Regions from separate parts of the Mesorhizobium sp. CNPSo 4661 genome, predicted to be linked through region 1. Evidence: predicted binding sites of a transcription regulator. Region 1 holds the regulator's gene; the other holds the start of a gene.

Region 1 (17,153 bases):
CGTCTTCGACGGCGTCTGCGTGTTCTGCTCGGGCTTCGTCCAGCTTATCCTCAGGCTCGACCGGGAAAAACGCTTCCGCTTCGCCACGGCGCAATCGCCGCTCGGCGAGGCGCTGTTTCGCCAGCACGGCCTGCCGACCGACGATTACGACAGCAACCTTGCCATTATCGACGGCGCGGCCTTCACGAAGCTCGACAGTTTCGTCGCGGTCATGTCCACGCTCGGCTGGCCATGGCGCGCGACCAACACGCTGCTCATCCTGCCGCGGCCGCTGCGCGACTGGCTCTACGACCGCATCGCCAAGAACCGCTACGCGCTGTTCGGCCGCAAGGACAGTTGCGACATTCCTTCGGCCGAGTTGCGGGAGCGGCTGATCGGCTAAAGCAATTCCAGAAAAGTGTGAAACGGTTTTCCGTCCGGAATTGCGGCAGGACTGGCTTGGGGGCAAGGCTATGAAGCTTCTCATCGTCGGCGGCTACGGCACCTTCGGCGGACGCATCGTCCAGCTCCTGGAGAACGAGCCTCGCCTCGAGCTCATCATCGCCGGCCGGTCGCTCGCCAAGGCAGCGGCCTATTGCAAGGGTCGAGGCGATACCAAGGCGCGGCTGGCGCCGGCGGCGTTCGACCGCGACGGCGACCTCGGCGCGCAACTCGCCTTGGCGCCCGACATTGTCGTCGACGCCAGCGGCCCATTCCAGGCCTATGGCGAGGGTCGCTACCGGCTGATCGAAGCCTGTATCGAAGCGCGCATCCATTATCTCGACCTTGCCGACGGTTCGGAGTTCGTCGCCGGCGTTGCCGGCTTCGATGCGGCGGCCAGGGCGGCCGGTATCCTTGTGCTCTCGGGCGTGTCGAGCTTCCCGGTGCTGACGGCAGCGGTGGTGCGGCGCCTTTCGGCCGGCATGGCGCGCGTCGACACGATCCGCGGTGGCATCGCGCCGTCGCCTTTCGCCGGCGTCGGCGAAAACGTCATCCGCGCCATCGCGAGCTATGCCGGCCGGCCGGTGCGGCTGCTGCGCGACGGCAGGCCGGCCGAGGGCTACCCTCTCACCGAGCAGATGCGCTACACGATCGCGCCGCCCGGACGCGTGCCGGTGAGGAACACGCTGTTTTCGCTGGTCGACGTGCCAGATTTGCGCGCGCTGCAGGCGCTGTGGCCGGAAGCGAGCACGATCTGGATGGGCGCCGGGCCGGTGCCCGAGGTGCTGCACCGGGCGCTGATCGGCCTGGCATGGCTGGCGCGTACTGGCCTCATCCGCTCGCTGTCGCCGCTGGCGCCGCTGATGCATTGGGCGACCAACCGGCTGTCATGGGGCGAGCATCGCGGCGGCATGTTCGTCGCGGCCGAAGGCGCGGACGAAGCCGGCAAGCCGATCAAGCGGTCCTGGCACCTTTTGGCCGAGGGCGATGACGGGCCGCTGATCCCGTCCATGGCGGTCGCGGCGATCGTCCGCAAGGCGCTCGACGGCCGCATGCCGGCGCCGGGTGCGCGGGCGGCGGTGAGCGACGTCGAGCTGGAGGACTATGAAGCGCTCTTCGCCGGCAAGACGATCCATAGCGGCTTCAGGGACGATACCGGCAAGGGAAAGGCGCTCTATCCCGATCTGCTCGGCGATGCGTGGAAAAACCTTCCGGCCGAGGTCCGGGCCATGCATGAGGGCGCGGTTATGGCGCAAGGGCGCGCCAGCGTGGAGCGCGACGATGGCATGCTTAGCCGGCTTGTCGCGCGGCTGATCGGCTTCCCCGCCGCCGGGACGGATGTTGCGGTCAAGGTGCGCTTCGACATCGACGCGGATGGCGAGACCTGGACGCGGACTTTTGGAACGCACGGCTTTTCGAGCCGGCAATTCGCCGGGCGCGGCCGTTCGGAGCAGCTGCTTTGCGAAGGTTTCGGCCCGCTGACCTTTGCCATGGCGCTGGTGGCCGGGGAGAACCGCCTGTCGCTCGTGCTGCGCCGCTGGAGCCTTCTCGGCCTGCCATTGCCGATGTGGCTTTGCCCGCGCTCGAACGCATACGAAACCGTGGAGGACGGCCGCTTCCGCTTCCATGTCGAGATATCGCACCCGCTCGCCGGACTGATCGTGCGCTATCGCGGCTGGCTCGAGTCTGTGCCGGCAGCTGGCTGTCGCGAAGCTCAATCCGGCAGCGCCGCGACCGCGACGATTTCGATGACGATATCGGCTTGAGCAAGTGCCGCAACCCCGATCACCTCCGAGGGCGGCGGATTGTTGTAGCTGCAGTGCTTGGGACAATGCTCGGCGAAGAACTCGTCCAGCACGTCCAGGCGAAAATTGGGCGAACCGAGAACGCCGCCATCGGGAAACGGCCCCCTGACGAAGAAAGTCAGCCTGATGAGATGTTCGAGGCCGCTGCCGAGTTCCTCCAGATCGGATTTGATGTTGCCGAGCACGGCGCACCATTGCGCCGCCGCATCGCCGACGAAGCCACCACCGGCCTTGCCCATTGGATCGTAGTCGTCCGACGTCGCCGTGTTTCCGCACAGATAGACGGTCCCCTTCGCTCCGCTGACGACCGTTCCTTTTCCCCAAGGCATCAGCCGGCCGTTCTTGAATTTCTTGTGGGTCACAAGTTCCATGGTCTTTTTCCCGTCTCGCGCGCGATCCGTCCCGACCCAGAGAAAAGGATAGTGCCGAGCGGCGGCGCTGCCAATTGCTCAAGCATTCCGCGATCGGCCGTGGTTGCCCGGAGAGCCTGGTTCTTGCGGAATCGCGCGATGAAGAAGAAGATTTTTCCGACGCCTGTCGAAATCGGCCGCGGCCGCACGACATAGACCGGCACGCGACGATGCGGCCTTCAAGAAACGGGAGAAGACCATGCGATACATGCTTTTGATCTATAATGACGAAGCCGCGATGGCGAACGCTCCGAAGGAGCAGACCCAGCAGGTGCTCGCGGCCTATGGCGCCTATACCGAGGCGCTGAAGACATCCGGTGCCTACATCGCCGGCGAGCGGCTGCGTCCGACCCAGGCGGCCACCGCGGTGCGGATGGCGAACGGCAAGACCAATGTGCTCGACGGCCCCTATGCCGACACCAAGGAGCAATTGGCAGGTTTCTACATGATCGAGGCAGCCGACATCGACACGGCCATCGAATGGGGTGCGCGCTGCCCCGCGTCCAGCAGCGGCACGGTCGAGGTGCGGCCCATATGGGAAATGGCCGAGTACATAGCCGCCGCATAGCGAACCTTGTGATGGACGATCGCTCGGAGATCGCGCGGGCGGCGGCCGAGGCGGCCGCCCGGCGCAGCTACGGCAAGCTGGTCGCCTGGCTGGCGGCGCGCACGCGCGACGTTGCCGGCGCCGAGGACGCGCTGGCCGACGCCTTCGCGGCGGCGCTCGAACGCTGGCCGCGGACCGGCGTGCCGGCGCAGCCGGAGGCCTGGCTGCTTTCGGTGGCGCGCCGGCGCGACGTGGACGCGGTGCGGCGGCGGCTGACCGGCGAGGCGGCCCGCGATCATCTGCAGCTGATTGCCGAGGAGATGGAGGCGCGCATGAGCGGCGAGGAGCTGCCCGACGACCGGCTGCGGCTGATGTTCGCCTGCGCCCATCCGGCGATCGAAGCCGGCGTGCGCGCGCCGCTGATCCTGCAGACCATCCTCGGTTTCGACGCTGCGACGATCGCCTCGGCCTTCCTGGTTTCGCCGGCGACGATGGGGCAGCGGCTGGTGCGGGCCAAGGCGCGCATCCGCGAGACCGGAATTCCGTTCCGCGTGCCGGAGCAGGCGGAGCTCGGCGACCGGCTGGGCGCCGTGCTGGAGGCGATCTACGCCACCTTCGCCGAAGGCTGGTCCGATGCGACCGGCACCGATACGAGGCGCCGCAACCTCGCCACCGAAGGCATCTGGCTTGGACGGCTGGTCGCCTCGCTGATGCCGGACGAGCCGGAGGCGCTGGGACTGCTGGCGCTGATGCTGTTCGCCGAGGCGCGCCGCTCGGCGCGGCGCGGCCCGCAAGGGGATTTCGTGCCCTTGGCCGAGCAGGATGTCGCGCTCTGGGACGACGGCCTGATCGACGAGGCGGAAGCCCTGCTGGTGCGCGCCGCGCAAAGGGGCATCATCGGCCGCTACCAGCTGGAGGCCGCCGTGCAGTCCGCCCATACGGCGCGCCGGCGCGGCGGCGGCACCGACTGGGCGGCGATCCGCCAGCTTTACGACGCGCTGCAGGCTGTGGCCGGCTCGCCCGTGGTGGCGATCAACCGCGCGGTGGCGATCGCCGAGACCGAGGGCGCAACGGCCGGATTGGCGGCGCTCTACGTGCTGGGCGAGGACAAGCGGCTGCAGGACTACCAGCCCTATTGGGCCGCTCGCGCCGGGCTGTTGGCCAGGCTGGGCAATACGAAGCACGCGGCCCAGTCCTACGACCGGGCCATCGGCCTCGAGCGCGACCCGGCGCTGCGGCGTTTCCTGCAGGGCGAGAAGGCGAGGCTTGTTGGGAATTGAGGGGATTGGCGGAAGCCTCCCAGCCTCGTCATTCCTGGGCGGAGCAGCCGCGAAGCGGCGTCGCGGAGACCCTGGAATCCATTCCGTGACCTGAGCCGTGTAATGCAGCGGAGCAGAATTCTGCAGCGCAGCGGCGCTCTGAAGTTACGGAATGGATCCTCGGGTCTGCGCGCGTCGCTTCGCTCCTTGCTCCGCCCGTGGATGACGACCGCGATTGGCGTTTCGGCTGGGGATTGGCGCCTCCCAACCTCGTCATTCCAGGGCGGAGCAGCCGCGAAGCGACGCGCGGAGACCCTGGAATCCATTCCGTGACCTTGATCGTAGACCGCAGCGGAGCAGAATTCCGCACCGTTGCGGTGCCTCGAAGTCGCGGCATGGATCCTCGGGTCTGCGCGCGTCGCTTCGCTCCTTGCTCCGCCCGCGGATGACGAGGTGATGGGCGTTCCGGCCAATCTCCAAGGCGTGCGACCTGTCGAGCCAGACCGCCGCGCTCTTTTTTTAGGCCCACATCTCATGCGTTGCGTTCAGTTTGCGCATCAGCTCGTGCTGGCGCAGCCTCGCCCACAGGCGTTCGATGTTCGGCCAGGCGGCCCGCGCTTTCTCGATATCGGGATGCCAGGCCACCAGCATGACCAGGTAGATGTCGGCCAGCGACAGCGTCTCGCCGGCCAGCCAGTCGCGGCCGGCCAGCGCCTGGTCGACAATGGCAAAGCCGCGATCCATCTCGGCGACCGCCGCCTGCTTCACCGGCTGCAGGCCTTCGCCATCGGCGGTGTAGCGGTGCGCGTAATAGAGCCGCAGGACCGCCGGATAGAGCACCGACGACATGAAGGCCAGCCAGCGCAGGAAATCGGCGCGGCCGGGCGAGCCCGCTTCCGGCGCGAGACCGGCCCGCGGATGACGTTCGGCGAGCAGGATGCAGATTGCCGCCGATTCGGTCAGCGAATGACCATCGGGCAGCGTCAGCACGGGCACCTGGTTCAGCGGACTGATGGCGAGGAAGGCCGGATCGGGCGGATCTTTCTTCGGCACATCGATGTGCTCGAAGGGCAGGCCGGCCATGGCAAGCGCCGCCTCGACGACGAAGCCGCCGCTGCCCGGGCGCGTATAAAGCTTGTACATGAGAAATCCTCCCGCCGGCCGATTGGGGCGGCGGCGATATGAGCCGGAAGCCGCGCCCGCCTCAAGCCGGGCAGCGCCGGCCACGGGTTCTTTTTGAACAGTCCAGCCAGGGATCATCCGGAGAGTGCCGCTTGTCCGCAAGCTCTTGGGATTGACCGAGGAGTCCCCGACTTCGTCATCCACGGGCGGAGCAAGGAGCGAAGCGACGCGCGCAGACCCGAGGATCCATGCCGTGACGTCTCGGCGTCACAGCGTTGCGAATCTTTCTGTGACGAACAGCAGCTCCGCTAGTGTCCGCAAACTGTGGCGACAGACGGTATCCATTCTGGACCGTGGTATTCCCTGGCCACGGTCACGGACTGGATCCCAGGGTCTACGCGACGGAGCTTCGCTCCTGCTTCGCCCTGGGATGACGACCGTGAGGGCCGTTGCAGTCACTCTCCGAGGTATGCGCGCCTAAGCGCCCAGCCCGTCGAACAGGATGGTCGAGAGATAGCGCTCGGCGAAGGAGGGGATGATGACGACGAGGTTCTTGCCCTTGTTCTCGGGCCGCGAGCCGACGACGATGGCCGCCTGGAGCGCGGCGCCCGACGAGATGCCGACCGGCACGCCTTCGAGGCGGGCGACCAGACGGGCATTGGCGACCGAATCCTCGTTCGAGACCCTGACGACCTCGTCATAGATCGAGGTGTCGAGGATTTTCGGGGCGAAGCCGGCGCCGATGCCCTGGATCTTGTGCGGGCCGGGCTGGCCGCCCGACAGAACCGGCGAGGCCTCTGGCTCGACCGCCACGACCTGCAGCGAAGGCTTGCGCTTCTTCAGCACCTGGCCGACGCCGGTGATGGTGCCGCCGGTGCCGATGGCGGAAACGAAGATGTCGACCTCGCCATTGGTGTCATTCCAGATCTCCTCGGCCGTGGTGCGGCGGTGGATCTCGGGATTGGCCGGATTCTCGAACTGCTGCGGGATGATGGCATTGGGCAGCGTGGCGGCGAGCTCGTCGGCCTTGGCGATGGCGCCCTTCATGCCTTTCGGGCCTTCGGTCAGCACCAGCTCGGCGCCGAGCAGCGCCAGCATCTTGCGGCGCTCGACCGACATGGTCTCCGGCATGGTGAGGATCAGCTTGTAGCCCTTGGCGGCGGCGGCGAAGGCGAGCGCGATGCCGGTGTTGCCGGAGGTCGGCTCGATCAGCGTGGTCTTGCCGGGCGCGATCTTGCCGGCTTCCTCCAGCGCCTCGATCATGGCGACGCCGATGCGGTCCTTGACCGAAGCGATCGGGTTGAAGAATTCGAGCTTGGCCATGAGGTTGGCGACGATGCCCTTCTCCTTGGCGAACTTGTCCAGCCTGACCAGCGGCGTGTCGCCAATCGTCTCCGTGATCGAATTGAAGACGCGGCCGCGGCCGGGCACGCGCGCGGAAGAGACGGGCTTGTTCATTGGTTTCACTCCCAAGGCAAAGGCACAGGCAGACAGAATAGGGTTTTCAGCCGCGCAAGATAGGCCGGCGCCCGAAAATATCCGAGTGGGGCGATTGCTCAAAAGCGCCCGTGACCGGAAATGCATTTTCCGAAATGGCCCGATTTCGGAATGGCTTGGCCGAGATCGGGACGGGTTGAGATTGGAGCCTATTGGCGCGCCGCGATTGCCGCGGCCGCGCCCATCATAAAGCCGGCGGCCGTACGGTTCAGAACCTTCAGCGCGCGCGGCGATTTCAGGAACCAGCGCGCCTTGGCGGCCAAAACCAGATAAGGCACCAGCACCACGAACAGCACCACCACGGTGATCATCGCAAGGATGGCGTAGTCGGCAAGCGTGATCGTCTTCAGGTCGACGATGGTCGGCGTGATGGCGAGATAGAAGATCATCGTCTTGGGGTTGCCGAGCGTCACCGTCAGCCCGGCAATGAAGCTCGACACCAGCCCGCCCTTGGCCTTCCGCGCCTCGACGGTCTCAGGCGTGATGCCGCTGGTCCAGAAGCGCCAGGCGAGAAAGGCGAGATAGGCGACGCCGGCCCATTTTATGGCGAGGAAGACCATGCCGAAGGTCTGCGCGACGAAGGCGAGCCCGAGCACGACGGCGGTGAGATAGGTGAGGTCGCCGAGCATCAGGCCGAACGACATGGCCAGCGACGAGCGGAAGCCGGAGCCGAGAGCGCGGGCGACCAGCGCCGTGACGCCCGGCCCCGGAATGGCGGCGGCGACGCCGAGCGCGGCGCTGTAAGCGAGGAATCCGGTGAGTGTCATGGTTTTGGAAACTGGCCGTAGGAACCGATTTAGAGCCGGGCTTTTATCATGATGTCGGTTCGACGGTAATTCCCTCACGGCGGGATTCGTTGCGCCAGCGATGTAAGGAGTTGGTTTCCGCAGCGAGAAGAATTTTGACCGGTCGGCTATGTCTGCGTTGGTGGGGTGGTGGCATAGCTTGGAGATTGGCCGAGACGCCCACCCAGTCGTCATCCACGGGCGGAGCAAGGAGCGAAGCGACGCGCGCAGACCCGAGGATCCATGCCGTGACTTCGACGCGCCGCAATGGTGCAGATTTCTACGCCGTTTGCATCCTTCGGCCAAGGTAACGGCATGGATTCTAGGGTCTGCGCGCGTCGCTTCGCTCCTTGCTCCGCCCTAGAATGACGAGGTTGGGGAGGCTTCGGCAAATCGCCAGCGTTTGCGCTGATTTCATGGAAATGAGCGGTGAATGCCTTGCCGCTCGACAACGGCAGTCATCCCAAACAGCTACCCACCATAGCTAATGCGCCAAATCGTGCCGTTGCCGTCCTCGGTGAGGATCAGGGCGCCGTCCTTGGCCACTGCGATGCCCACCGGCCGGCCCCAGACCGCGTCGTCGGAAATGACGAAGCCGGTGGCGAAATCCTCGTATTCGCCGGTCGGCCTGCCGTCCTTGAATCTCAGCCGCACCAGTTTGTAGCCGGTGCGGACATTGCGGTTCCAGGAGCCGTGCAAGGCGACGAAGGCGTCCCCCTTGTAGTCGGCAGGGAAATTGTCACCCTCGTAGAAAGCGATGTTGAGCGGCGCCGAATGGGCCTGCATCAGCACGTCGGGCACCGTGACCTTGCCGGCGAGGTCGGGGCGCGCGCCCTTGTGGCGCGGGTCCTCGTTGTCGCCGATATAATACCAGGGCCAGCCATAGAAGGCGCCGTCCTTCACGGCGGTGGCGTATTCGAAGGGGGTATTGTCGCCAAGCTCGTCACGCTCGTTGACGACGCACCAAAGCGCGCCCGTCGCCGGCTGCACGGTCATGCCGGAACAGTTGCGCAGGCCGGTGGCGACGGTCCTGCGGTTCTTGCCGTCGGGGTCGAAGGCCAGCACGTCGGCGCGGCCTTCCTCCGAGCCCCAGGCCGCGCCCAGCGGCTGCGATTTCGCCCACGCCTCGACACCGCCCTTCGGCTTCGCGCCCATATCCTCGGCGATGTTGGAGCCGGAGCCGACCGACAGATAGAGCGTCTTGCCGTCTGGCGAAAAGGCGATGTCGCGCGTCCAGTGATGATTGGCCGGGATCTTGGCGACGATGGTCTCCGGCTTCCCCGAAGCCTCGAGGTCGCCGTCGCGGTAGGGGAAGCGCACGACGCTGTCGCTGTTGGCGACATAGACCCACTGCGGCTTGTCGCCCTGCGGGTAGAAGGCGATGCCGTAGGGCCGGGTCAGGCCCTTGGCGAAGATCGACGCCTCGGCAGGCTTGGCGCTGCCCTCGGCCAGACGGTAGACACGGACCTGGTTCGCCCGGCTGTCGGCCACGAAGAGGTCGCCGTTCGGCGCCACGCGCACGACGCGCGGACTGTCGATGCCGGAAGCGACCAGCTCGGCCGAGAAGCCCGGCGGAAGTCTCGGCTTGGCGCCTTCGGGGCGATCGATGACGCCGCCGCCGTTCGAGGCGGACTCCGTCACATAGGGTTTCTGCAGGTCCTGAGGCTTCAGCAGCCGGCGCACGCCCGGACGGTCGGCCTTCCAGTCGCCGAAGGCCTTTTCACCGCTGAGCAAGGGTTGATCGGCCTGCTGCGCGAAGGCGCCGGTGGCAAGGACCAGCGCGAGGCCCGCAAGGCCGGCGATCCGCATCATGCTGTTCTCCGTCGTCCGCCAACACGCCTCAATCGATCAGGCGCCCGGACCCAGGACATATTGGGCGCCCGATCTAGAAGAGAAGCTCGCGCACGCGGATTTGACGAGGCGCCGGGCTCAGGCCTCCTCGGCATCCAGGTCGTCGTCGAGCCGCTTTTCCAGCTCGACGAGGTCGGCCGGCAAGGGCAGGCCCATGGCGCGCAGCTCCCGCAATTTCTCGCGCAACTGTTCCTGGATCTCGTGCTCGTCCTCGGGCTGATTGATCATTTCCTGAAGCAGAAGGTCGATCTGGGCCTTGAGCGATTCCAGCGCCATGTTTTTCTCCTTTGCGCCCTCAGCCGCGTCGAGATTCAGGTCAGGCCGGCCTCACCTGGATATCGATACACCTAGCGCAGCATGCGCGAAATCAGCTGTGCCGTATAGTCGACCATCGGCACGATGCGGGCGTAGTTCAGCCTGGTCGGGCCGATGACGCCAAGCGCGCCGACGACGCGGGCGTCCTTGTCGCGATAGGGGGCGACGACCAGCGACGAGCCGGACAGCGAAAACAGCTTGTTCTCCGAGCCGATGAAGATGCGCACGCCCGGCCCTTCCTCGGCGAGGTCGAGCAGCTGCAGCAGTCCGTCCTGGGTTTCCAGGTCCTCGAACAGGTGGCGAAGCAATTCGATGTCCGCCTGGGCGGTGACGTTTTCCAGGAGGTTGGCGCGGCCGCGCACGATGAGCCGCGCCGGCAGGCCGCTTTCGGCGCCGGCCCAGACCGCGAGGCCCTTCTCGACCAGATCCTGCGACAGCGTGTCGAGGGCCGCCCTGGTCTCGTCCTTGATGCGGGCGATTTCCGCCCGTGCCTCGGCCAGTGTTCGGCCGCGGATGTGGGCGTTGAGGAAATTCGAGGCCTCGTGCAGCTGCGACACGGTGGTGCCGGCCGGCAGGTCGACGACGCGGTTCTCGACATCGCCGTTCTGCGACACCAGCACGGCGAGCGCCTTGGTGGGCTCGAGCTGGATGAATTCGATGTGCTTCAGCGCCACCTCGTTCTTGGAGGCGAGCACGAGGCCGGCGCCGCGCGACATGCCGGACAGCATCTGGCTGGCCTCGGTCAGCATATGCTCCAGCGTCGCGCCCGAGCCGGAGGCGCGCACCTGCGCCTCGATGACGCGGCGCTCCTCGTCGGAAAGGTCGCCGAGCTCCATGAAGGCGTCGACGAAGAAGCGCAGGCCGGTCTGAGTCGGCAGCCGCCCGGCGGAAACATGGGGCGCGTAGATCAGGCCGAGATGCTCGAGGTCGCTCATCACGTTGCGGATGGTGGCGGGCGACAGCGAGGAGGGCAGGATGCGCGACAGGCTGCGCGAGCCGACCGGCTCGCCGTCGCGCAGATAGGAATCGACAATCCGCCGGAAAATATCGCGCGAGCGCATGTCGAGTGACTGAAGGACCGGCGACTGAAACCCGGGACTCTGGGACGTCGGATCGACTGGTTTGTTCATACCGGCGAGAAACCTCCTGTTGAAAGATATAGACTTAAGCCACACCGGCGCAACCCAGTGCCGCGTTGCGGTCACAGTGCCGCGTTTGCGGCCACGGTGCTGCGTTTGGGGTCAACCGGCCCGTTTTCCTTTGCGACCCCATTTTCCTTTGCGACTTGCGCCGCATGCGTCTACAAGCCGGCCACGATTCCGAAATAAGAAGAAAGACAAGAGGCCTCGATGCGTCCTTCCAAACGCCAAGCCGACGAAATGCGCGCCATCTCTTTCGAGCGCGGCGTCTCCAAGCACGCCGAAGGCTCGTGCCTGGTGAAGTTCGGCGACACGCATGTGCTGTGCACGGCGAGCCTGGAGGAAAAGGTGCCGGCCTGGATGCGCAATTCCGGCAAGGGATGGGTGACGGCCGAATACGGCATGCTGCCGCGCTCGACCGGTGAGCGCATGCGGCGCGAGGCCTCCGCCGGCAAGCAGGGCGGCCGCACGCTGGAGATCCAGCGGCTGATCGGCCGCTCGCTGCGCGCCGTGGTCGACCTGCAGGCGCTGGGCGAGCAGCAGATCACCGTCGACTGCGACGTCATCCAGGCCGATGGCGGCACCCGCACGGCCTCGATCACCGGCGGCTGGGTGGCGCTCTACGATTGCCTGCGCTGGATGGAAGCGCGCCAGATGGTGAGCGTCGCCAAGGTGCTGAAGGACCATGTCGCGGCGATTTCCTGCGGCATCCATGACGGCCAGCCGGTCATCGATCTCGATTACATTGAGGATTCCTCGGCCGGCACCGACGCCAATTTCGTCATGACCGGCAAGGGCGGCATCGTCGAGATCCAGGGCACCGCCGAGGGCGAGCCCTTCTCCGAGGAGCAGTTCGCGGCGCTGATGGGCTTGGCGAAGAAGGGCATTTCGCGGCTGGTTAGCCTGCAGCAGATGGCGGTGGCGTAGGTTTTCGGATGCCGAGCCTGGGCCCCCCTCTCTGGCCTGCCGGCGCCGGCCCTTCGCTGTCGCTCCGGGCGTTCGTCGTTCGCAAAGCCAAGCAATTGGCTTTGCGTCCGCTGCGCGGACCGCTCCTCACCCCCCTCGAGGGGGGAGATTGGATGTCACACCGACTTTCGCCAATCTCCAGCGTTGCAGAACGCGCGGCGGCATCGAAGCTGCTAATCTCCCCCCTTGAGGGGGAGATGCCCGGCAGGGCAGAGAGGGGGGCCTCGTGATACCCTCCGCAATCCTCGAATCCGCCCTCTACGTCACCGATCTGACCGCGGCGGAAGCCTTCTATCGCGACATCATCGGCCTCGAGGCGCTCGGCAAGGTCGAAGGCCGCCATGTCTTCTTCCGCTGCGGCAATGGCGTGCTGCTTCTCTTCAACGCCGAGGCGACGAGGATCCCGCCGGCGCCCGACGCTCGCCTGAAAGTGCCGCCGCATGGCACGGCCGGCGAGGGACATCTCTGCTTCGCCGCAAGCGCCGATGAGATCGCCGCATGGCGCAAGCATCTCACGGCCAGGAGCATCGCCATCGAAAGCGATTTCGAGTGGCCGCAGGGCGGGCATTCGATCTATATCCGGGACCCATCGGGCAATTCGATCGAATTCGCCGAGCCAAGGATCTGGGGTTTTTGATGCATTCCCTCAACGGACAGAAAATCGTCATCGCCAGCCACAATGAAGGCAAGCTGCGCGAATTCGCCGACCTGATGGCGCCGTTCGGCTTCGAGGCGAAGTCGGCCAAGGAATACGGCCTGGCCGAACCCGACGAGACCGGCACCACCTTCGAGGAGAACGCCTACATCAAGGCCTACGCGGCCGCCAAGGCGACCGGCCTGCCGGCGCTGTCGGACGATTCAGGCCTTTGCGTCGACGCGCTGGACGGCGCGCCCGGCGTCTACACCGCCAACTGGGCCGAGAAGCCAGATGGCAGCCGGGATTTCGGCATTGCCATGCAAAAGACCGAAACGGCGCTCGAGGAGGCCGGCGCGACCGACCCTTCCCAGCGCACCGGCCGCTTCGTCGCCGTCATCTGCCTGGCCTTTCCCGACGGCGAGGCCGAATATTATCGCGGCGAGGCCGAAGGCAGGCTGGTGTGGCCGCCGCGCGGCACGCTCGGCTTCGGCTACGATCCGGTGTTCCTGCCCAATGGTTTCGACAAGACTTTTGGCGAGATGAGCGCGGAAGAAAAGCATGGCTGGAAGCCCGGCCAGGCGACGGCGCTTTCGCACCGCGCCCGCGCCTTCCAGAAATTCGCGCAGGCACGCCTGGATCTGGCACGCCTGGATTTGGCGCGATCAGGACCCGCATGAGCGCAGTGACGATACCGCTCGACCGGAGCCCCGGCTTCGGCGTCTATATCCACTGGCCGTTCTGCGCGGCCAAGTGCCCTTATTGCGACTTCAACAGCCATGTCCGCCACCAGCCGGTCGACCAGGAGCGTTTTGCCCGCGCCTTCGAAACCGAGCTCGCGACCATGCGCGACCGCACTGGCCCGCGCGAGGTGACCAGCATCTTCCTCGGCGGCGGCACACCGTCGCTGATGAAGCCGGAAACGGTCGGCGCGGTGCTGGAGGCTGTGGCGAAGAACTGGACCGTGCCGGCAGGCATCGAGGTGACGCTGGAGGCCAATCCGTCCTCGGTCGAGGCCGAGCGCTTTCGCGGCTATCGTGCCGCCGGCGTCAACCGCGTCTCGCTCGGCGTGCAGGCGCTGAACGACAAGGATTTGCGCTTCCTCGGCCGGCTGCACAATGTCGAGGAGGCGCTGCATGCCATCGGCCTCGCCCGAGAGATTTTTCCGCGGCTTTCCTTCGACCTGATCTATGCGCGACCCGGCCAGACGCCGGAGGCGTGGGGGGCGGAGCTGGAGCAGGCGATCGGCTATACCGTCGACCACCTGTCGCTCTACCAGCTCACCATCGAGGAGGGCACGCCCTTCCATGCGCTTTACGCGGCGCGCAAATTCACGCTGCCCGACAACGACCACGCCGCCGACCTCTATGCGCTGACGCAGGAAGTGACGGCGGCGCACGGCCTGCCGGCCTATGAGATTTCCAACCACGCCCGGCCGGGCGCGGAAAGCCGGCACAATCTCACCTATTGGCGCTATGGCGAGTATGTCGGCGTCGGACCGGGGGCGCATGGCCGTTTCGTCGAGAACGGCCGCCGCACGGTGACGATAGCGGAAAGGATGCCGGAGACCTGGGCCAATCTGGTCGAGGCCAAAGGGCACGGCGTCACCGGCGGCGAAATCCTGACCCGCGCCGAGGAAGCCGATGAGTTCCTGCTGATGGGGTTAAGGCTTGCCGAAGGCATCGACCTGCAGCGCTACGAGACGTTTGCCGGGCGCAGCCTTTCGACCGCAAGGCTTTCGGTGCTGCAGGAGGAAGGTCTGGTGGCGCCGGTCGGCAATGCGAGGCTGCGTGCCACGAGCGCCGGCATGATCGTGCTGGATGCGGTGGTTGCCGATTTGGCCAGGTAGCTGCTTGAAGAAAATCCTCTTCGTCTGCAGCCAAAACCGCCTGCGCAGCCCCACCGCCGAGCAGGTGTTTTCCAGGCGCCCCGACATCGAGGTCGAATCGGCCGGCACCAATCATGATGCCGACAACCCGCTGACGCATGAGCTTGTCGCCTGGGCCGACGTCATCTTCGTCATGGAAAAGGCGCATCGCGCCAAGCTGCAGAAGAACTTCCGGGCGAGCCTGAAGGGCGCCAGGGTGATCTGCCTGGATATTCCAGACGACTACGAATTCATGGACCCGGAACTGGTGCGGCTGCTTGAAGTGAGGGTCCCAAGATATCTGAATGCCGCGTCCGCGAGATCATCAACACGATCCTGACTTCTCCCATCGCATCCGGGGCATGGTTGTCGATAGCGTTAGAAAGTGGCGTTGTCGGTTCAACATTTGATACGGGACACCGATATTGAGCTAACTCTTTCGTCCGCTCCTGTGACCGAAAAGTAACATCTTTGCGGTCACATCGGAGATATTCTCAAGACTGCCGATTACCGGATCAGAGCGCCTGTCGTTTAGGGAACTTCCATGCGAGCTTCCAATTTTGCCATCCTGGCGTCGCTTGTTTTCGCAACTCCGGCGTTCGCTGCCGATCTTGCCGCCCAAACGGCCGAGCCTGCATCCTACAGCTGGACCGGCTTTTACGTCGGTGCCAATGTCGGGGGAGCGTGGAATGACAGCAAGTGGACCGATTTTGGGGGCCCGGAGTTCAACACGAACGGCAGCGGTGTCGTTTATGGCGGCCAAATCGGATACAACTACCAAATCCAACAATTCGTGCTGGGCGTAGAAGCTGATTTCGACGGATCATCCGTCAAAGGTGATAATCAGTGCTCGACGACAGCTGGAAGTGTTTGCAGAACGAAGCAGGACTGGCTTGCCTCGGTTCGCGGGCGCGCTGGCTATGCCTTCGATCGGTTGCTGATATATGGGACTGGCGGCGTCGCCTTCACGAAATATAAGTTTGATCAGACCGTCTTACTTGATCAGTCATGGAATGGCGGCTCACGTACCGGCTGGACAGCTGGCCTTGGTGCTGAGTATGCCTTTTCGGACCACATCACGGCAGGCGTGGAGTGGAAGTATTACGATTTCGGGAAGAAGACTGGCGACGGGGGCATTTCGCCACCCTCGATCAGGTTCAATGAGACCGAAAACAGCGTTATTGCCAAGGTGAACTATAAATTCTGAGCGGCTACGCGAAGGTGGGTTAGCAGGCGCGGCGTGGCCAGCGGGCTGGCATCATTCCCTGTCGGCGCACGTCCGGTGCAACCGTTTCGAACGGCGACCGGCGTCACATGGTTCTGCGCTTTCGCGGTGACTCTGGCGGCACGATACCTCTAATGCATGTCGCGCAAAAGTGACCTCGGTTTTGCGGCAACGATATGCATTAATCAACGACCTATCTCTTTGTTTTTACGCAGTTCCGGACGGAAAACCGCTCACACTTTTCCTGGAATTTCTCTAAGCGTCGTGCTTCTGGCGGTGCTTGCCGCGGGTCTTCTCGCCATGCGCCTCGCCGTTGCGAGCCTGCTTCTGGTCGGCCTTGTCGCGGCGCGCGCCGGGCTGGGCGGCGATCGAATGTGGGGCCATGCCCTCGCGGGCGGTTTTGCTTTCAAGTCGGCTGATAAAAATGTCGAAGCGATTGGGCATCGTTCGGTCCTGCCTCCTCCCGGGGAATCAGGGGTTAAATTCGCCGATGTGGGTTTCGTTCCGCACTGTGGCAAAGGCATGGCGATTTCCTTTATGCCGACCTCACGTTTTGCAACGGGGCGTCAGCCATGCGAAACAGATTTGGTTCTTTCGCAATTCCGGACGGAAGGCTACGGCGAAGTCGCCGAGCCTAACCGCTCACACTTTTCCTGGAATTGCTCGAATGAGGGGCATTCGGTGACCGGCGACAAACGCAGCTATCTGATCGGACAGACCGAGATCGCGGCGCGGGCGCTTCAGCCGGCGCTCTATCTGGTGGCGACGCCGATCGGCAATCTGGCCGACATCACGCTGCGCGCGCTGGAGACGCTTGCCGCCGCCGACATCGTCGCCTGCGAAGACACGCGCGTCTCGCGCGTGCTGCTCGAACGCTACGGCATCCGGCGGCGCACCACCGCCTATCACGAGCACAATGCGAGCGAGGCCGGACCGAAGCTGATCGAGGCGCTGGCGGCCGGACAGAGCGTGGCGCTGATCTCCGACGCCGGCACGCCGCTGGTCTCCGATCCGGGCTACCGGCTGGTCGGCGAGGCGCTGGAGCGTGGCATTCGCGTCGTGCCGATCCCGGGGCCTTCGGCCGCGCTCGCGGCGCTGACCGCTTCCGGCCTGCCCTCCGACGCCTTCCTGTTCGCCGGCTTCCTGCCCGTGAAGACCGGGCAGCGGCTGACCAAGCTGGAAACGTTCAAGCAGGTGCCGGCAACACTGATCTTCTTCGAGTCGCCCAGACGGCTGGCCGAGACGCTCACCGCCATGGTCGAGGCGCTGGGTGGCGAACGGCAAGCCGCGATCGGCCGCGAGCTGACCAAG
Region 2 (14,100 bases), on a different contig from region 1:
CGCCGGAATTCTCGGCGATCTGTCGGATCGGCGCCTCAAGCGCCCTGAGCACGATCGAAATGCCGGCGGTCACATCGGCATTGGCGCCGGTCAGGCCCTTGAGCGCAGACCTGGCGCGCAGCAGCGCCACGCCGCCGCCCGGAACAATGCCTTCCTCGACAGCAGCGCGCGTGGCGTTCAGCGCGTCGTCGATGCGGTCTTTCTTTTCCTTGACTTCCGACTCGGTGGCGCCGCCGACGCGGATCACCGCAACGCCGCCGGCGAGCTTCGCCAGCCGTTCCTGCAGCTTTTCCTTGTCATAGTCGGAGGTGGTTTCCTCGATCTGTCCCCTGATCTGGCCGATGCGCGCCTGGATCGTCGCCTTGGTGCCGGCGCCATCAACAATCGTGGTGGTGTCCTTCTCGATCAGCACGCGCTTGGCGCGGCCGAGCATTTCTAGCGTGACGTTTTCGAGCTTGATGCCGAGATCCTCCGAGATCATCTGGCCGGCGGTGAGCACGGCGATGTCTTCCAGCATCGCCTTGCGGCGATCGCCGAAGCCCGGCGCCTTGACAGCCGCGACCTTGAGACCACCGCGCAGCTTGTTGACGACCAGCGTGGCGAGCGCCTCGCCTTCGACGTCCTCGGAGATGATTAGCAGCGGCCTGCCGCCCTGCACCACCGCTTCGAGGATCGGCAACATCGCCTGCAGATTGCCGAGCTTCTTCTCGTGGATAAGCACATAGGGCTCTTCCAGTTCGACGCGCATCTTGTCGGCATTGGTGACGAAATACGGGCTGAGATAGCCGCGGTCGAACTGCATGCCCTCGACGACGTCGAGTTCGGTGTCGGCGGTCTTGGCTTCCTCGACGGTGATGACGCCGTCATTGCCGACCTTGTCCATCGCCTTGGCGATCATGGCGCCGACGCTGGCATCACCATTGGCGGCGATGGTGCCGACCTGCGCGATCTCGGCCGAGGACTTGACCTTCTTGGCCCGAGCCTGGATCTCCTTGACCACAGCCGCAACCGCCTGGTCGATGCCGCGCTTGAGGTCCATCGGGTTCATGCCGGCGGCGACGAGCTTGGCGCCTTCGCGCAGGATCGAAGCGGCCAGCACCGTGGCGGTGGTGGTGCCATCACCGGCAAGGTCATTGGTCTTCGAAGCCACTTCGCGCACCATCTGCGCGCCCATGTTCTCGAACTTGTCGGTAAGCTCGATTTCCTTGGCCACCGTCACACCGTCCTTGGTGATGCGCGGCGCACCGTAAGCCTTGTCGATGATGACGTTGCGGCCCTTGGGGCCGAGCGTCACCTTGACTGCGTTGTTGAGGAGCTCGACGCCGCGCAGCATGCGGTCGCGGGCATCAGTGGAGAATTTGATTTCCTTGGCAGACATGATTGATCATCCCATTCAAAAATTGGAGTGAGCCGTGAAGCGTGCCCGGTCAGGCGGCGTTCTTGACGGCCACTGTCTTGTCGACAATGCCGGTCTCGCTCTTGTCGATGATCCCCACGATGTCGGCTTCCTTCATGATCAGAAGGTCCTCGCAGTCGATCTTGACCTCGGTACCCGACCATTTGCCGAACAGGATGAAGTCACCGGCTTTTGCATCGGGCACGATCAAGGCGCCGCTTTCGTCGCGTGCGCCCGGGCCGACGGCGATCACTTCGCCTTCCTGAGGTTTCTCCCTGGCATTGTCGGGAATGATGATGCCACTTCTGGATTTGGTGTCGCCTTTGGCGCGCCGGACGACGACGCGGTCGTGGAGTGGCCGGAATTTCATGGGGGAACTTCTTTCTGGGGCCGGCATGGGCGGCCGCTGCTCCTGTATAGGCGCGTTGGCACTCGATAGATAGGAGTGCCAGAATTAATTCTCGTGGATGCCCAAACAATCGAATGAAATAATTTCGAGCCGCGCAGAAATTCATTGGCGTTGGCGGAAAACTTTCTGCCACCTTGAATTTCACGGATGCCGATTTGTTATTTCAAAGCTCAAATAAAAAGTGTCGCGACCTTGTTTGCAACTCAATTGAGGCGCATATGTAAAGTTCGTTGATTTGGTCGAGTTGGCTTTGTGTCAGAGCCCCGCCATTCACCACCAATTCTCGAAAACGAGTGCATGCGCCGGTCCGGCGCACATTTCGTCCCGTTCGAACCCTGGAATGAAACCGACGCTGACCACGGATGTACTGGCAGCGTCGGGCATCGTTCCGGCGGTTCGAGTGGGAATGATACGGAAAGGCGCCGTGCGTTTCCGCGGAAAGCCGCAATTGATGACCAGCCGCACCATACCCTCAATCGTTCGCTTCAGGGCGGCGTTTTCGCTGCCCGGCCTCGATACGCCGCAACCACCTGGAGAGTATCGCGTCGATCAAGACGAGGAAGCCCTCGAAGGGGCTTCGCTGATCGCATGGCGCCGCGTGGCCACCTTCATTCACCTGCCGGCGATCTCCGCCGGCGGAGCCACGCAGCAGATGGTGCCGATCGATCCGGCATCGCTTGAAGCCGCACTGGAGCAGGACCAGAGACAATGACGAGAACCACCACCTTGATGCAACGCAACACACGCCCGATCCGCCGCGAAGCTGCAACGCATCTGTTTGCCGTAGAACAGGCTGTCCGGCTGAAGGGCGGCTTTGGCACGTTCTCAACGACCGCGGAAATCTACCGCATCACGGCCACGCTCCCGCCGAGGGGAGATTCGCTGCAATACCGCATCCGCAGCGACGGCGAACGTCATGAACGGGTGGCGACGCAGGACAGTCTCGAATCGGTCGACAGGTCGCCCGGTGACGCCATGACACTCATCGAAAGGACGTTCGCACATGCCAAAGGGACAGAAACGCTCCAGCCGGGAAATCAGGAAGCCGAAGCAGGAAAAGGTCCTGCCCAAAGCTGAAAGCGTGTTCGGCACCCAGACCAGGCTTGCCGCCAACATCAGTTCGCCGCGCGGCAGGGCAGGGGCAAGAACTGACGCGGCGGGACGGGCGATGAAGATCCTGATCGAATTCTATCGCACAAGGGAAGCGGACGATGCGCATACCCTGATCGGCCGCGAGACCGTGGAAGCGGTCGACCTCGACGATGCGATCGAAATCGCCAGGTTTCTGGCCAAGACCCTGAACATGCCCCCACGGCCAGACGCCATGACGATCGCCGACGCGAATGGCGCAGCACTCTATTCGGGCGCTCTCGCCACGCAAGCGGTCAATGTGGAAAGGCCAGCATCATGAATGCCCGCAACACCGAAACCGATCGGCAGCGCAATGCCGCCGCGCCTCGGATCTGGGAAAACGAGGGTGGCGCGCCGGGACGCGACTTCACAAACCGTCAATATGGCCGCCGCGTCGAAGCGGATCGTTCCTGGACCGTCTATCGCGTCTTCACCGGTATTCCGGCGCATGAGGACGGCGTTGCTATGACCGGACTCAACCGTTCGGATGCGACGCGCAGCATGTTGTCCCTCAACCGGGGCAATACCGAGCGCCGCAGGGCGCGGGTTGCCGCGCCGCCAATTGTCCCGCACGAGACAGCAGCGGGCTAGTCATGACGCTCTCGTTTCCCAACCCCAGCCGCAGCTTTGACGAAACCCGCAACGCCGTCCGCTTCACTGGCCATGACGGCATGTTCGAAGTGCGCTTCTTCGTCGAGATCGAGGCGCTGGCAAAATCCGACAGCGCTCTGGCCGGGACAGCGGCGTCGGAAACAAAATACCTGTCAGCCTTCGACACCTTGCGATCATCCATCCACAAGGTTGCCGGCAAAGCCTACTCCCGGGACCGCCGCAGTTCCTACACCTTGACTGCCGCGGATTTCCGGTAGGGGCGTCCTATCAGGAACGTTCTGTTGCGACATGAAAGTCAACTCCTGACGCAAAAAACGGCCAAGGCGGCGCCGCAGTCGAGTGTCAGCTTTCGGGTTACGGCCAGCAACGTCGTTGTGTCCTGGATGGGGTTGCCAACGGAATGGCACTTTTCTGGCCAGTTCGTTTCAGAACCGGACCCTCTGCTTCCGGCCCCAAAGCGGCCGCGCAATACGCATTCATCCATACCTTTTTAGTCGCCCTCCCGTTCTTTAGGTTCGCCAGACCATACGAGATCATACGAAGGATATGGGTTGGCTAACCATCCGCTAAACCATTGATTTTCTTTTGCAATCTCACACCCTCTGCGACTAATATAATCGTTATTTATCAATATGTTACGAGGCAGTTCGCCAAAGTCGATTCAAGAAGCCGATCCGGCCACCCACCCATATTCCGTTTGTCGTCTGCCGAACGGCAGTTTTGCGCCGGTGGGTTCAAGGGTCGCCGCAATACTCCTAATGTGAGAGGATGAGGAGGTGTTGCATGGTGACGTTACGGATCTGGTTTACGTCAGCGCAGAAGGCCGAGCTTTGGGCCACCGCCACGCCCCGATCTTTGATCAATCTCACCGCCTCAAGCTTGAACTCGCGGCTGAACGTCCTTCTTTGCATTCCCACTCTCCAGTTCCGTCAAACACCTTATCCAGGTGTCCACGAAACTGGCAGCAGGCCAAGACGCTGGAAATGACGACGGCCAAGGCCCGCTGGCGTGTCTATGCGAGAAGATGGACACCGTTGCGCCAAAACCCGGCAGTGGCGGGCCTTACAAAAAGAAGGCCGCCTAAAAGAGCTATTTGCCCTTGTCTTTCGGAACTATCGAGAGCTTCGGCTTGTGAGCTTCATTAATGATCCTGAGAGCTTCGTCTCGGGTGATGCCGACCTTACGAGCGTAGAAGTCAGCCTCTCGCTCCCGTTCGCCATCTAAAAGGGCTTCAACTGCTTGCTTTTGCTTTCGCTTCGCCTTTTTGCCCATGTGCCGAATCATAGCACGTTTCAGGTCTTAGCTGAATGACCGCCTCGGAGGCCCGTCAATTCGAAACTGAGACACCACCGCAATTGAGGTGTAGCTCAGTTGGAAAGCTCCTTTTGCGGTTCGGGCCTAACTCCAAAGTGCTACGCATGGCGGTCGTGGCAGTACCTAGCCAGGTGAACCGCGCTGCTAGCGCCTTATTGGACTTAGCGACATGCTGGAACCGCTAGGATCGAACTTGTGGATTGCGGATGGCGGGATCGTCTCGTTCAAAGGATTCGATTACCCGACACGCATGGCTGTCGTGCGTCTTGCCGATGGGGGCTGTGGTTGTGGTCGCCGGTCGAAAGGACGGCTGAGATTCGAGCGCTGGGATCTGTTCGGCATATCGTCAGCCCCAATCGCCAAGTTCAGGGAGCTCCATCTTGCCGGAAGTCTGACTGACGAGCCGCCACTGGTGGCGTGACCCAGGCGTCATCGTAGGCCTGCCCATGGGGCGGGTTGTTCCGCGGTCAAAACGCACGAGAAAGCAAGCGATATGCAGAGGCTTGTCGATCCCAACGCCGAGCGCGTTTAATGCATTGCCGCCGACCGACGATCCGGAGGCCGTTGCGCTGGGCGTCTTTTCGACCACATTGGCGCTCTTCACTTGGCCCGCGCCGTGGAAGGGACCGAATTGTCGGACCGCATGCTCGCGGCAGGGAAAGCTGCGGCACGGGCAAGCGTGCGGCCGACGGCCCGATCTGCGGTCAGCGTCGACCCTCATCGAGCATCGGCATCTTTCTAATGGAACATTCGAGCACGGCTCCGGTTTGGACCAAATGCCGGACGCGAAGTAGTTCGCGTCATGTTGGGAGGCCTGGAGCCCGTTCTAATCCCTTCGGGCGGGCTCTTGCCAAACCCAGCGCCAAGACAAATATCAGGATGGGCGACCTCCTAGGAGATCGCCATTGGCAAGGAATACCCGTTTTCGGAGGCGCGTTCGGCGGCAAGCTTGCGGCTGGCACAGGCCTATCGGTTTATTGTTGCCTCCCCTGCGAGCGCAGGGCGGTGCGTGACGTCGCCGCGCTGGCCAGGCGGGTTCGGTCCCGATCAGCCTTGCCTGCAATTAGATCATCTGAAAATCATCTATTGCCGCGAGTGCCGCAGCGCCGGCCGGGACGATCGCAACATCCCCAGTGCGGTTCCTTCGATGGAAAGGTTGGCAATTTGGTCCAAATATCCCGAAAGCACATGTTCAGCTTTCAGCCCATTCCAGACATTTCTTGGCGTCCAATTCGCCTCAGGGTGCGTGCGACGCATCAAGCGTCGCCGAGTTCGTGAATGACTGGTTGCATGTGGCTAGGCGTGACATCGACCGTCGCCAACGTGATCGGCAGCTTGAAGCGCCGCCGGCCGGCGCTGCCGGGATTTAAGTAGAGCACCCCATCGACAGTCTCGATCTTTGGAATGTGAGAGTGGCCCGAGATTACCATGTCGATGCCAAGCGCGGCCGGCGAGATCTGCAGCGTCTTCAAGTCGTGAAGCACATAGACCGTTCGCCCCGCAAGCCGCACGAGCTCAGTCTCAGCGTACTGCGCGGCCCAGGTTCCGGTGTCCACGTTTCCTCTGATGGCGGTGACCGGCGCAATCCTTCGAAGCGCGGCGATGATCTCTGGCCTGCCTATATCTCCGCCGTGAATGATATGATCGACACCGGCTAGGCGACGCTCTGCCTCGGGCCTCAACAAGCCGTGTGTGTCCGAAATGATGCCGATCCTGAATGTCATCGTTCGAGCTATGGGAACCCAAAGTGCTTTGGGATCAGATACGATCGATCTAGGCCCCGTACCCGGGGGCGCGAGTCCACTTTACCTTTCAAAAGCGGACATTCTGAATTTATGAATACGCGCCCCTAGACCGTAAGGATTGTGAAATCCGTTGCGACCGCGGAGTTCGCAAACGTCTGCATGGCCTCGGCTAGGATTTCCTCATCAGAATAGCGGCCGGAGATGTGGGTGAGAACGAGTTGCTTCACATGGTTGTTCGCCGCCACCGATGCGGCTTCCGCCGCTGTGAGATGGCCGTACTCGCGGGCCATGCCTGAATCTCGTTGAAGGAACGTGGCTTCGATGACCAGCAAATCGGCGCCGCGTACCTGTTCTCTCAAACCATCGGTGGTCTCGGTATCGCCGATAATGACGAGCTTCTTGGCGCCTTCGGGCTGCCCAAGAACTTCTTCAGGTGCAACCGCCTTGCCATCGCAGAGGATGATGGAGCGGCCCTCCGCCAGTTCCTTTCTGATTGGACCATCCGGCACACCCAGCGCCGCCAAACGGTCCGGGCGAAGGTGTCGACGCGGCGGCGTCTCGAATACGAACCCGTAGCTATCGGTATCGCGATGTCGGACTTGGAAGCAGTCGATCCTGAACTCATCTGCGTCGACGACCAAACCCGGCGTCAGCGGCACGAGATCCAAAGAGATCGGCGACCGACCTTCGCCCCATAGACCCGCGAGCATGCGGGCAACGACGTCGAGGGTTTCCCGGCTTCCGTGAACGGACACGAGTTCTTCGCTCTGCCTGAGCCGAAGTGTCGAGAACAGCCCCGGAATCCCGAGCACGTGATCGAAGTGCGCATGCGTGAGAAGCAGACGGTCGAGCCGCCTGAAGCCGGCTCGGGCACGCAGCAGCTGTCGCTGAGTACCTTCGCCGCAATCAACCAAGATCCGCTGGCCTCCGGATTCAATGAGGAGACTTGGATGATTGCGTTCGGCCGAGGGCACGCTCGCCGAGGTGCCAAGGAATGTCAGTTTGAAGGTCATGAGGCCAGTGTAACCTCATGAACCACCAAGCAAAGGGCCTGCGGGAACACCCTTTGATACGTGAATCGATCTCATGGACGATGGCCTGATCATTTGCCGGGGCCACTTCAACGGCTGCTTTGCGCCTTAACTCAGACGTAGAGCCCGCCTTTGCGATATCCCGTAAGCGGACACATGTGCGCGGTGTGAGGTCGCAAACTGCCAGAAGGGAGACTGACACCCCCACCATGGGGCCACCGCGATGACGGTTAGATGGGAAGATGGCCGGCGGCCGACCCCGCATGGGAGAATTGTCGCATGTCTGAGAAATTGCTAATATAGCAATCTCACCCCTGGAGGGGCCGGCGGTGTCGATCCACGAGGAACTGCAGATTTTCTGGAATGCCTACGTGGCCGCCTATCGGGCCGGCGACGCCAAAACATGCGGCGCGATGTTTACGGCCGATGCCGAATTACATTCGCCTTATGCGCCTCCTGCTCGGGGCCGCGACGCGATCGAAGCCCTCCACGCAACCTGGACGAACGGGCACAGCGAGGCGACCGACAAGAAGATGACAGTGATGCACGCGGGCAAATCTGGTGACTTGGCTTGGTGCCTGGCCACGTACACCGAGGGGCTAGAAGTCGGCAACGGTACATCAGTCGACGTGTTCGAGCGGCAGCCCGACGGGTCATGGCTCATACGCGTGTGCAGCCTTAACAGCACCGACTGAGGCATTGGTTCGTGTCGAATCGGCTGCGGCCGTGGAGGCGGTGGGAATGAAGCAGATCGACTTCTTCTATTTCTTCGGGAGCGGCTACGCATATCTGTCGGTGATGCGCATTGCCGCGATGGCGAAACAGTCGGGTGTTGCCGTTCGATGGCGCCCCTTCAATGTCCGAACCGTGATGGCCGAGAACAACATTGCCCTCCGCACTCAGGCGGCAAAGGTGAAGTACATGTGGCGCGATGTGGAGCGGCGCGCGGCGACGCACGGCGTGCCTTATGTCAAGGCGCCCATCTGGCCGACCGATCCGGACCTTCTGGCCAACCGGATCGCCATGGTAGCGGCCGAAGAGGGCTGGTGCGAGGCCTATACCATCGCAAGCTTCTCGGCATGGTATCTGGAAGGCATGGAACTGGGTAGCCGCGCCCATTTGGGCCATGTGCTGGCCCCCCTCGGTCAGGATGTCGATGATGTGATTGCCAAGGCCGACGGCGCCCGTGCCCACGAGCGGCTCAAGGCTGAAACCGATGCGGCCCGCAGCTATGGCATTTTCGGTTCCCCGGCCTTCGTCGTGGATGGCGAAACGTTTTGGGGTGACGACAGACTCGAAGAGGCGCTGGCCTGGGCCGTTGGCCGACATGATCTGCAAGCGTTGAACAATGGTGGACGGGACTGAGCCCGCGACGCATTTGGTGAAAACCATGCGCCGATCGTCAGTCCTAGGGAGGATTCAAGTGCCGCGCCGCTGGACCATTCTTGCTGTCTTGTTTGTCGCTCGTGCCGCCTTCGCGTTCCAGTTTGGCAGCGTAGGGGCCGTAGCGCCGCAGCTTAGCCAAAGCCTCGGTGCGAGCCTGGCCGACATCGGCGTCCTTATCGGGGTCTATTTTGCTCCGGGCGTCCTGCTCGCCTTCCCCGGTGGTACCATCGGACGCCGCTATGGCGACAAGGCGATGGTTCTTGCGGGACTCCTGGCGATGCTGGCAGGCGAATTGCTGATGGCCTCGTCGGCGTCATGGAGCGTGCAAATCGCAGGCCGACTGATCGCCGGCGCTGGCGGCATTCTCCTGAGCGTCCTGATGACCAAGATGGTCGCCGACTGGTTCACCGGCCGCGAAATTGCAACAGCGATGGCCATTTTCGTTAACTCGTGGCCGGTGGGCATCGCAATCTCGCTCATGCTCCTGCCATGGATCGCAACGAGGTTCGGCCTTCATCTCGTCAACCTTGCTGTCGCAGGATGGATTTTGATCGGCCTTGTCCTCATGGCCTTTTTCTACCACGAGCCGGAGGCGGCCGCCTCCGTTGAAGGCGAACGAGGAAGTGTGACCTCGGAAACGGTCTGTGCGGTGATTGCCGCTAGCTCGATCTGGTGTCTCTACAATCTCGGTTTGGTGATGATCTTCAGTTTCGGCCCAACGATGCTCGTCGAGCAAGGTTGGTCCATGGCTGCAGCTGGACCAACGATCAGCATCGTCCTCTGGCTCACGGCAATTTCGGTTCCCGTCGGGGGCTTCCTCGCTGATCTGACCAAGCGCGGCGAAGCTATCGTTGTCGCAGGTTGCATTGGCTTTGCGCTGTTGACGGTTCTTCTGTCGCGAAGCGACCAGGTGCTTCCCGTCGTCATTGCCGTCGGGGCCGTTTGCGGCTTGCCTGCCGGGGCGATAATGAGCCTTCCTGCGCGTGTGCTCGAGCCGAAGACACGGGCGGTCGGAATGGGGATATTCTATACGGTTTTCTATGCTGGAAGCCCGGTTGGTTCCGCGATCGGCGGAAAGCTTTCCACGTCGTTCGGTTCCGCAAGCGCCGCGCTCGACTTCGGCGCCGTCATGCTCCTGGTCTGCCCAGTCATTCTGTGGTTCTTCCGCCGTATCGTTGCAGGCCAATCGGCTGGCACTTCCCTCGACATAGAACGCACAGGCAAACCTTAGGTGATATCCCAGGCCATGGTGTTGCTGCATAGCGCGGTGATCACCAACGGTCCGCACGGCAGACTTGGTGGGTGGATTCGTCGCCGGCGCGGTGATCGGCGCATCAATCGCTTACTACTGGTCCCAGTGACTGCTGCCACGGCAGCTTCGGCGATGTGCTGCCGATATTAGACGGTCCGTTCTCGGCCCCGAAGTGACCCGCCGCAATGGACGCTCTAGTCGGTCGCGCTTTGACGTGGCTATCGATCTGGTCGATGACCGCCTGCCATGCATCGTCGCTTATTGAATTGAAGGCCAGAACAGAATTATGCCGCAATCCAGAAATGCGATCAGTCCGATTGGAGGATGCATTTGAAGCAACGGAACGTCAGATTGTTCGTTTCTGCCGCGGTATTCGCCGGGGTCGCTATGGCAAGCTCGGCGGACGCGAAGTGTCTCGCCCCGAATGGTGAGTTCGAGTTGGGCCAGTACTCCTGTCTGGCGACAGGCCCCAATAGCTATCTCGCTCGTTGCGAAAACGACCAGAACGTTTTTTCCTGGAACAGGATCGCCGATTACTGTCCTGGCGGCGCTACCCGGATACCGAGGGCTGCCTCAGCCTCGTCCTGTCGAGGTGACGGTCAGATGTTTCCCGCGGGAAGTTTCGCTTGTTTGGCCGTGGCGGGGCAAGGTCACCTCGCGCGTTGCGACATGGTGCTTAATAGCCCTTCGTGGACGAAAATGCAGGAAGGGTGCTCAGCACTGCCATTTCAGAAAGCCGCGGAAGCCCCGCGACGCAACTGGCTTAAGAAGTCATTGGACCTTCCCCGTGGCCTGCTGAACCAGCTCTGATTGCGGCGCGAAGCGTCAGTCGGCACTGCGCCTGGATCTCGCCGCCCGCCGATTCTCGCCAAGCCTGGAAGTTGCCGTACTTTCACCTTCGGCCGGCGGCCAACATGGACATTTCCCCCGGCGGCTTTTCACGCCGTCGATTGGACGAAGATGAAAATCCGTACGGACCAGGCAGCCCTCGCGATAGGCGACATCAGGTGCGCCAAGGTCTGGAAATGCTCGACGACGAAGCGACACACGCCAAAGCGCGGACGGCACCCCCCAACGTGACCTACGCGGCGCGTCGTTGAGCGAAGAGGCGACCCGGCCGGGCTCGACGAGGGTCGAGGGCAGTCACGATGCTGTGGTGGTGATCACAGTAGACGCGATCCGCCGAAGTTGGCCCAGCACAAAAACGATAACCGCCGGGCACTGATGGGTCTTCGCTTACCGGGAAGCGGCACTGATAGACGCCTAGTTGGATGAGGGGGACGTCTCTCGAAGTCAGTCTGATATTTTCACGCATGATGGTCTTCAGGTTCCTAGTTCATAAGCCGATACCGGACTGACGGCCGCAGCGCGACCGCTCCGAGGCGAGCTTTTCTCGTTTTGAAAGGCTATGGGTCGTCATATGGTGTTGGTCGCGGCATCAATGAAGCCCCAGGCCCTGCTATACGAAGCCGATAGTTTGCGACTTAAGGCCACACCTTCGGCTGCCGAATGGCAGCAAGTCGCTGAACTCCCCCAATGGCGGACGGTCGGCTTGCGGCCCCAAATAGGCCATTCGCAACATCGCGAAACTGGTCAGGTTGTTACCCAGAGTTTCGGGCCAAAGCCCCACACCATCAGCGGGTATTCCTCCCCTTGCTCAGATCCAGCCTCAGCCCGTAAGCCGGACTAGGTGGGCCGATATGACGCGCGTGACCGCATCAAATTTCAGCTGACAGACCATCGAGGGTTGACATTCTGGGCTCGCTCGCCATGCTGCAGTGCAGCATGAACGATAGCCTTACCGATTCATCGCGCATCGAATGCCTGGATGGGCTTCGCGCTGCCGCCGCGTTGTGGGTGCTGGTTGGTCACTGCCTGCTCCTGACAGGCTGGCATCTCCCGGTGCTTGGCGACCCTGCGCTGGGCGTCGATCTCTTCATCATGCTGTCCGGCTTCCTGATGGTGTTCCACTATCAGTTGCGCCAGGACAAGGAGCCTTGGCAAAGGCCTGAAACCTGGCTGAAATTCTGGACGCGGCGTTATTTCCGCATCGCGCCGTTGTTCTACGTCATGATGTTCTTCGCGCTGGCGCTCGGCCCGTATCTTTATGAATCGCGGACGGTCATCGACGCATTCCTGGGCCGTGTGCCGCAGGCGCCCGAGCGCTTCCTCGACAGCAGCCTGAAGAACATCGCCGCCCACCTGACATTCCTGTTCGGCCTTTCCCCGAACCTTGCCTACCGGACGCCGCTGCCCGACTGGAGCCTCGGGCTGGAAATGCAGTTCTACGCGGTCTTCCCGGCGCTCATGCTTTTGGTGCGCCGTTTCGACTGGGTCTGGAGCGCGATAGTCGTGGCGGCTCTCGGCGCCTTCGTGGTGATGATCCTCAATGCGATCTCGGTCCATTTCCCGATGCCGTCGTTGCTGCCGCTGAAGATCCAGGTCTTCCTGTGCGGCATGCTTCTGGCGGGCGTCCTGGCGCAAAGGCAACCGCGGCCACTGCTTCATCTGGCCTTGGCCATGGCGCTTGCGGCCATCCCCTTCGGCGACGGCTACGGCCTCTCGAAGTTCTTGATACGCGAAGCGTTGGTGCTTGGGTTCTTTGCCCTTGTCCTCTACCGGATGCTGCCCGGCACGGCGGGTGCCATGGCGCGAACGATCGCCGTCGCATTGGGCGGAGGCGTGTTCCGTGTGCTCGGCGAATTGTCTTACAGCATCTATCTGATCCACCTGCTGGTGCTGCAGCCAGTCGCGGCATTCATCATTGCCCGATTTGGCGACGGCCTCGCGCCGCCGCTGCGCTTCGCCATCGTGCTGGCGATTGTGCTGCCGGTGGTCTGCGTCCTGTCCTTCGTTACCTACAGGGTCATCGAAATGCCTGGCCAGCAACTCGGTCGCACGGTTCTGCGCCGGTTCGCCCGCAAGCCGCTGCTGAAGCCAAGTCCTGCCGAGTAGCATCGGCGGCGCATCGTCGATCGCCGCCGGCGCGGCAGGGCATCGGCTAGAACTGCGTCACCCCCTCGCGTGCGCGCCGCAATGAAAGCAGATGCCGCAGCAGCGTCCGGACATTCTTGTCGTAGACATAATGCGCAAGCGCCGAGACCGCGATGACGAGAATGGATGTTCCCACTACGAATAGCAGGCCGTGCTGATCCCACTGGGTTCCAGTGATGGATTCGTCCAAGACATTCACAATCCTGATCAACGGCGTGTGAAGCGCATAGATGGCGTAGGAGATGTTGCCCGAGAAAAGGGCGATCGCGCGCCAGAAGCCCGAGAGCCGCAAGCGGGAAGCCGTGAGAACAAGCCAGGGCCAGACCAGCACTATAATCGCAAGGTCGTACAATTGCGCATTTCCGGCGGGACGGAAGATCATCAGTCCCGCGCAAAGCGCCAGCAGGATCGGCATGTAAAGATTGCCATCCCGGCTGTCTCCGGTCGCATATCGCCGCAGATAAACGCCGAGGAAGAAGGAAAAGGCGATCCGGGCGGGAGCCGCGATCGTGCCGTCCCAATGGGCCCCGCCACCCAGGATGACGCCGTGCCAGGCCATCAGCGCCAGCGCCAGGAAACCAAGGCTGAAGATAGCAGCCAGCGAGCGGCGAGCAAGCTTCAGGGCCAGCGCGGCGAAAACCGCGTTGGCGACCAGTTCATAGAAAAGCGACCATGCCGGACCGTTCAGCGGAAAAAGCACATCTGGGCCGACCGACAGCGACGGCGGCGTGGGAAGGAAAAGAAGGGAAAACGCGAGGCTCGCAAGCAAATCCAGCCGGGAATACGAGCTTAGCCCCTGCGTTGCGATGACCGCGCCCACGCCGACCATG

What was found. Region 1 encodes HrcA, which represses chaperone genes, less so after heat shock. Its sites were predicted from a motif close to GTTAGCACTCNCNNNNNGNGAGTGCTAAC; they were not measured.
Region 2: AC0YKC_RS30730 (co-chaperone GroES) is a predicted target of HrcA. The motif match lies at 1,821-1,849, and genes of this name have one in related genera.

The regions. Positions count from the first base shown of each region.
Region 1 is NZ_JBWGIO010000007.1:190,115-207,267, forward strand. It holds gene AC0YKC_RS12625 (thiol-disulfide oxidoreductase DCC family protein) at 1-382, shown strand, start outside; gene AC0YKC_RS12630 (saccharopine dehydrogenase family protein) at 453-2,186, shown strand; gene AC0YKC_RS12635 (RidA family protein) at 2,135-2,596, opposite strand; gene AC0YKC_RS12640 (YciI family protein) at 2,835-3,203, shown strand; gene AC0YKC_RS12645 (RNA polymerase sigma factor) at 3,215-4,462, shown strand; gene AC0YKC_RS12650 (glutathione S-transferase family protein) at 4,961-5,584, opposite strand; gene cysK (cysteine synthase A) at 6,041-7,021, opposite strand; gene AC0YKC_RS12660 (LysE family translocator) at 7,210-7,827, opposite strand; gene AC0YKC_RS12665 (PQQ-dependent sugar dehydrogenase) at 8,317-9,657, opposite strand; gene AC0YKC_RS12670 (hypothetical protein) at 9,775-9,972, opposite strand; gene hrcA (heat-inducible transcriptional repressor HrcA) at 10,044-11,141, opposite strand; gene rph (ribonuclease PH) at 11,361-12,077, shown strand; gene AC0YKC_RS12685 (VOC family protein) at 12,343-12,753, shown strand; gene rdgB (RdgB/HAM1 family non-canonical purine NTP pyrophosphatase) at 12,753-13,430, shown strand; gene hemW (radical SAM family heme chaperone HemW) at 13,427-14,599, shown strand; gene AC0YKC_RS12700 (low molecular weight protein tyrosine phosphatase family protein) at 14,604-14,957, shown strand; gene AC0YKC_RS12705 (outer membrane protein) at 15,162-15,824, shown strand; gene AC0YKC_RS12710 (hypothetical protein) at 16,098-16,286, opposite strand; gene rsmI (16S rRNA (cytidine(1402)-2'-O)-methyltransferase) at 16,524-17,153, shown strand, end outside.
Region 2 is NZ_JBWGIO010000030.1:25,656-39,755, reverse strand. It holds gene groL (chaperonin GroEL) at 1-1,378, opposite strand, end outside; gene AC0YKC_RS30730 (co-chaperone GroES) at 1,428-1,766, opposite strand; gene AC0YKC_RS30725 (hypothetical protein) at 2,146-2,517, shown strand; gene AC0YKC_RS30720 (hypothetical protein) at 2,514-2,882, shown strand; gene AC0YKC_RS30715 (hypothetical protein) at 2,974-3,216, shown strand; gene AC0YKC_RS30710 (hypothetical protein) at 3,213-3,527, shown strand; gene AC0YKC_RS30705 (DUF1488 family protein) at 3,530-3,805, shown strand; gene AC0YKC_RS30700 (hypothetical protein) at 4,638-4,820, opposite strand; gene AC0YKC_RS30695 (metallophosphoesterase family protein) at 6,119-6,586, opposite strand; gene AC0YKC_RS30690 (ribonuclease Z) at 6,712-7,620, opposite strand; gene AC0YKC_RS30685 (YybH family protein) at 7,968-8,333, shown strand; gene AC0YKC_RS30680 (2-hydroxychromene-2-carboxylate isomerase) at 8,380-9,003, shown strand; gene AC0YKC_RS30675 (MFS transporter) at 9,062-10,255, shown strand; gene AC0YKC_RS30670 (acyltransferase family protein) at 12,062-13,231, shown strand; gene AC0YKC_RS30665 (acyltransferase family protein) at 13,278-14,100, opposite strand, start outside.